Linked DNA regions of Ketobacter sp. MCCC 1A13808. The protein of the gene in region 2 interacts with the protein of the main gene of each other region in a pairwise test. Links are inferred from orthologs where the notes say so. Each region holds a gene or a part of one and is shown on either strand. Other genes may lie near its edges.

Region 1 (2,957 bases), on a different replicon or contig from region 2:
AATGGCCTTGGGATCATCCATGGCAGACAACATTTGCACCAAACCAACCAACGTTCCGATCATTCCCATAGCCGGGGCAGTATCGCCAATATTTACGAAAATCGTTTTGCCCAATGTATGGCGCGATGCGGTTTCCTGGCGATCCTTACTGAGTATACTTTTCACGACCTCCGGGTCATGACCGTCCACCAGCAACTGTATGCCTTTTTGCAAAAACTCATTGGATACTTCTTTGCCTTCCAGCGCCAGTAAACCGCCTTTACGGGCAGCATCAGCCAGCTCCACTACTTCAAGAATGATTTCTTCCGGGGAGGCAATCTTGGTTTTAAAGGATTTGTTCATGATCTTGATGGCCCCTAAAAACTGCCCCAGGGAATATTTTGCCATCACAGCAAAAAAGGTACCGCCTACCACGATCAAAATGGAAGGCAGATTAACAAACACCATGACATCGCCACCGGTCACCATCGCCATCACAACGATCACCAGTGCACCAACTAATCCTATAAGGGTCGCTAAATCCACTCGCCAACTCCATTGCGATTAAAAGACGTACAAATAATTGACTCACCTCGGCCATAGTTTTTAAGTCTAGTCAGGAATTCCAGAAATTCAGCCCGCACACAGGGAATGATGCAGCTAAAAAAACAGACGAGACCAAGATCAAACCGGATAAATGATGGCATCGCATTGACCTCACCTCTGCAATCATTGAAACTTTGCGCCTTAATTTCCAGGAGGCACCATGGCCAGAAAAAAAACAGCGATCGACTTCGAACAATCACTGCAATCCCTGGAGCTATTAGTGGACTCGATGGAAAGCGGTGAGATGACTTTGGAAAAGTCTCTGGAAGCATTTGAGCAAGGCATTAAGCTCACCAAAGAGTGTCAGCTGGCATTGCGCGAAGCTGAGCAAAAAGTAGCCATTCTGCTTTCCCAAAACGGAGAGGAAACCGTATTGCCATTCGAAGAAGATGGTGAAAATCAGTAAATGAACACTTTTGCTCTGGAGCCTTATCTGGCCCGATGCCAGGAGCGCGTGAACCGACGCCTGGATTATTGGCTGACACAACAACACCCTCTCGCCCCCCGCCTGTTGGACGCCATGCGTTACGCCACATTTAACGGCGGCAAGCGGGTACGCCCGGTGTTGGCCTATGCGGCGGCGGAAGCCGTGGGCGGCCAAGCTTCCCAGGCAGAAGACGTGGCTAGCGCCCTGGAAATGGTTCATTCCTACTCTCTGGTACACGACGATCTGCCAGCAATGGATAATGACGACTTGCGCCGTGGTAAACCTACCTGTCATATTGCGTTTGATGAAGCCACCGCCATTCTGGCTGGCGACGCCCTGCAATGTTTAGCCTTTGAAGTGCTTACCAGCTCACCAAGCGCTATTGATGATGCGACCCGCTTGCGAATGATCCGCACCCTGTCCGTTGCCAGTGGCACTCAGGGAATGGCGGGCGGGCAGGCGCTGGATCTGGAAGCCGAAGGCAAAAGCCTGACGCTTGAACAACTGGAGAACATTCACTTGCATAAAACCGGCGCGCTGATCCAGGCCAGCGTCAAGTTGGGCGCCATGACTTTTGCCGATACCAATCCACAGCAACTGAAAGCACTGGACTGCTATGCGGGTGCCATCGGTCTCGCCTTCCAGGTGCAGGATGATATTCTCGACGTAATTGGGGAAACCGAACAACTGGGTAAACAAAAAGGGTCCGATGAGGCACTGGCAAAAGCCACCTATCCCGCGATTTTGGGGTTGCAACCAGCGCGGGACCTGGCCCAGGAATTATGCGCTCAAGCCAATCTGGCACTGGAATCGTTCGATCACCGAGCCGACCCTCTGCGGGCACTGGCCCACTACATCGTTTCCAGAAGTCACTAGTGGCAGCGTCACGAAAAACTGAAAAAAATTAGGTAGCCATCCACGACAAAGGATGAGTTAAATACACACTGGCTCTATAATGCTCGGTCATTGATACAACCCTGGCCGCTCCGGACCCTGTTAACAGGCTAAATGATGTTCAAGGAAATACCGCTCACCCGCCCCACCACGCCGTTATTGGATTTAATTGAGTCCCCGGCTCAATTGCGCGCAATGGAAGAAGAACTGCTGCCGCAACTGGCCAGCGAATTGCGCGAGTACATGATGTATTGCGTAGGCAAGACCGGTGGTCACTTTGGGGCCGGTCTCGGTGTGGTGGAACTAACCGTTGCCTTGCACTACGTCTATAACACGCCGGAAGACAAACTGGTTTGGGACGTCGGCCATCAAACCTATCCCCATAAAATACTGACCGGGCGTCGCGAGCAAATGCATACCCTGCGTCTGCGCGGCGGGTTGGCCGGTTTCCCGAAACGCAGCGAGAGCGAATACGATACCTTTGGTGTGGGCCACTCCAGCACATCCATCGGCGCTGCATTGGGTATGGCTTTAGCCAGTCAGATGTCCGGCAAAGACAATCAAACCATTGCCGTCATCGGCGATGGCGCCCTCACCGCCGGAATGGCTTTCGAAGCCTTGAATCACGCCGCCCACTGCAACGCCAATATGTTAGTTATCCTGAACGATAACGAAATGTCGATTTCAGAAAATGTAGGAGGCTTATCAAATTATCTCTCCCGCGTTTGGGCCAGCCGCACCTATAACGCGTTACGTGAAGGCGGTAAAAAAGCGCTGGAAAATATGCCCAGTGCGATGGAATTTGTACGTCGCACCGAAGAACACATGAAAGGCATGGTGTCGCCGGGCACGTTATTTGAAGAAATGGGCCTCAATTACATCGGCCCCATCGATGGCCACAATATTGAAAAGCTGGTCACCTATTTCAACAAATTAAAGGAAATTCCCGGCCCCCACTTACTGCATGTCATAACACAAAAAGGCCGCGGCTTCTCTCCTGCCGAAAAAGACCCCATCGGCTACCATGCCCTAACTAAAATTGAACCCAAAC
Region 2 (2,905 bases):
CGGTTTTGAACTCGTGATGGCGGAACCGTTGTCGGAAACGGATGCCAAGTAATGTGAGGAGAGAGTTTATGATTTATCGCTTGGGCGACCGCCGCGTTGAATTGCGTGGTGAAAATTATTATATCGCGGATAATGCAACCGTGATCGGATCGGTGATTCTGGAAAATGACGTCAGCATCTGGTTCAACTGCGTCGTGCGCGGTGATAATGATCCGATCTTGATCGGGGAAGGGAGCAACATCCAGGATGGCTCCGTATTGCACACCGACGCCGGTATTCCGATGAATATCGGCAAACACGTTACCGTTGGCCATAAGGTGATGCTGCATGGTTGCGAGATCGGTGATAACAGCCTCATCGGGATCAACTCCGTCATTCTGAATCGCGCCAAAATTGGTAAAAACTGCATCATCGGGGCTAACTCTCTGATTCCCGAGGGCAAGGTGATTCCGGATAATTCGATGGTCATGGGCTCGCCGGGCAAAGTCGTTAAAGAGCTAACCGATCAGCATGTGATGATGATTAAAATGAGCGCGCTGCACTACGTGGAAAATTACAAGCGTTACCAACAGCAGTTAGAGGTAGATACGCGGGGATGAAGAACAAGGCAAAGAAAGACGTGGTGATGTCGCCCTGTGTCGGTGTTTGTGCGCTGGATGATGACGATGTTTGTATTGGTTGTTTTCGCTCGGGGCAGGAAATAACCCGTTGGGGCTATGTAGATAATGAAGGCAAACGGGATATTTTGCGTAAAGTGGAAGAACGCATGCTCAAGAGTGATTACTAATCGTTTTAACCTACACAGGAATACCAGATGACGACTATCGGAACCCCGCTTTCTGAAACAGCCACCCGTGTGCTGTTATGCGGCTCAGGTGAGTTAGGCAAAGAGGTTGCGATCGAATTGCAACGTTTAGGTTGTGAAGTGATAGCGCTCGACCGCTACCCGAACGCCCCGGCCATGCAGGTGGCACACCGCAGCCATGTTGTATCGATGCTGGATGGCGCGGCGTTGCGGTCCGTGATTGAACAGGAAAAACCGCACTATATTGTCCCGGAGATCGAAGCCATCGCCACTGACACGCTGGTGCAGCTTGAGCAGGAAGGCTATGTGGTTGTGCCTACCGCAAGGGCCGCGCAGCTGACCATGAACCGTGAGGGCATTCGCCGGTTGGCAGCAGAAGAGCTGGGTTTGCCCACGTCGCCTTACCAGTTTGCAGAAACCAAAGAAGAATACCTGTTGGCCATTGAAGCCGTAGGCCTGCCTTGTGTGATCAAACCGATTATGAGTTCATCTGGAAAAGGGCAAAGCACGGTCAAGTCGGAACAGGATATCGAAAAAGCCTGGCAATATGCGCAGGAGGGCGGTCGGAGCGGAGCCGGAAAAATCATCGTGGAGGGGTTTGTCGATTTTGAGTTTGAAATAACACTGCTAACGGTGCGACATGAGTCGGGCACAACTTTTTGTGAACCCATCGGCCATCGGCAGGAACTGGGTGATTATAGAGAATCCTGGCAACCGCAGCCGATGTCGGATACAGCGTTGCAAGCAGCGCGGAAAGCCGCAGCGCAGGTAACGGAAGCCTTGGGTGGCCGTGGCATTTTTGGAGTCGAGTTATTTGTGAAAGGGGATAAGGTAATTTTTAGTGAAGTCTCTCCGCGACCACACGACACCGGATTGGTAACGCTGATCTCGCAAGACCTTTCCGAATTTGCGCTGCACGCTCGTGCCATCCTGGGATTACCGATTCCTTCTATCCGGCAGTTTGGAGCTGCTGCATCGGCCGTGATTCTGGTCAGCGGCGAGTCGAATTCCATGCAGTACGGTAACCTGAACCAGGCACTGAAAGAGCCCGATACCCAATTGCGGTTATTCGGAAAGCCGGAAATAAACGGCAGTCGGCGTCTGGGCGTAACGCTGGCACTGGCAGACGATGTAGAGCAGGCCATCGAAAAAGCCAAGTCTGCAGCAGGCGCTGTGAGCGTGTCAATGTGACCATCTGACTGAGCCATAAAGCGCGCGCTTAAGAAGCCGGTATGGGTAAGATTCTTTTTTTCGCCTTGTTGGATTTCATATTGAAAACCCGGGTGGTTTTGACCAGGTTGTCTTTGATCTGAACGGTCTCAAATCGATAGTTGCCGATGGTAAAACACAGGTTATGCTCGGGAATGGTTTCCAGGTGCTCTGTTATCAGGCCGTTCAAAGTTTTTGGCCCTTTGGTGGGTAAGTGCCATTTCAGCGCTTTGTTAATGTCGCGAATGGTCGCCCGGCCGTCAATAATGTATGAGCCGTCTTCCTGGGGGTGAATGTCCTGGCTGCTGGAAGCGTAATCTGTGGTGAATTCGCCCACGATTTCTTCCAGAATATCTTCCAGAGTAACGATACCCTGGACATCGCCGTATTCGTCCACCACAAACCCCATGCGCCGTCTCACCTTTTGGAAGTTCACCAGTTGCATGTGCAACGGAGTGCCTTCCGGCACAAAATACGGCTCAACCGCTTGTTGCATGATTTTGGCTTTATTGACGTCGTCGTCCATTAACAGGCGACTGATCTTGCGCAGGTGTAAGACACCCACCGGAGCGTTCAAGTCTGACTTATAAACCGGCAGCCGGGTGTGTTGTGTGGATTGCAGGGATTTAACGATATCGTCCGTACTTTCTTCCAGATCGATGCCGATAACTTCGTGTTTAGGAATCATGATGTCGTCCACCGTGACCTCTTCCAGATCCAGAATGCTCAGCATCATGCCTTTATGGCGGGTAGGCAGAATGGCGCCGGATTCCGTTACGATGGTTCGCAGTTCTTCGCGGCTGAGAAGATCGGTACCGACAGACCCGGTGTTGATCCCCACCACACGTAAAAGGCCGTTACTGATGGCGTTCACCAGCCAGACAAAAGGAT

The links. Proteins that work in one complex are often made in the same cells at the same time.
Region 1: the proteins of purT (region 2) and ispA interact in binary tests that used the Escherichia coli proteins (3 or more experiments, as listed by UniProt). The link is inferred for Ketobacter sp. MCCC 1A13808 from one-to-one orthologs.

Annotation. Positions count from the first base shown.
Region 1 is NZ_VRKW01000002.1:101,195-104,151, forward strand. What follows is about bases 9-2,939. They hold ispA ((2E,6E)-farnesyl diphosphate synthase), read left to right. Parts: upstream 9-991; coding sequence 992-1,888; downstream 1,889-2,939. Other genes in these bases: pomA (flagellar motor protein PomA), read right to left, coding at 9-525; FT643_RS04435 (exodeoxyribonuclease VII small subunit), read left to right, coding at 746-991; dxs (1-deoxy-D-xylulose-5-phosphate synthase), read left to right, coding at 2,024-2,939. Also shown: more of pomA, read right to left, coding at 1-8; more of dxs, read left to right, coding at 2,940-2,957.
Region 2 is NZ_VRKW01000013.1:42,562-45,466, reverse strand. What follows is about bases 27-2,905. They hold purT (formate-dependent phosphoribosylglycinamide formyltransferase), read left to right. Parts: upstream 27-814; coding sequence 815-1,996; downstream 1,997-2,905. Other genes in these bases: FT643_RS18745 (HlyC/CorC family transporter), read right to left, coding at 2,025-2,905; FT643_RS18755 (DUF1289 domain-containing protein), read left to right, coding at 596-787; FT643_RS18760 (gamma carbonic anhydrase family protein), read left to right, coding at 69-599; FT643_RS18765 (CoA pyrophosphatase), read left to right, coding at 27-52. Also shown: more of FT643_RS18765, read left to right, coding at 1-26. UniProt on the Escherichia coli protein: Involved in the de novo purine biosynthesis. Catalyzes the transfer of formate to 5-phospho-ribosyl-glycinamide (GAR), producing 5-phospho-ribosyl-N-formylglycinamide (FGAR). Formate is provided by PurU via hydrolysis of 10-formyl-tetrahydrofolate.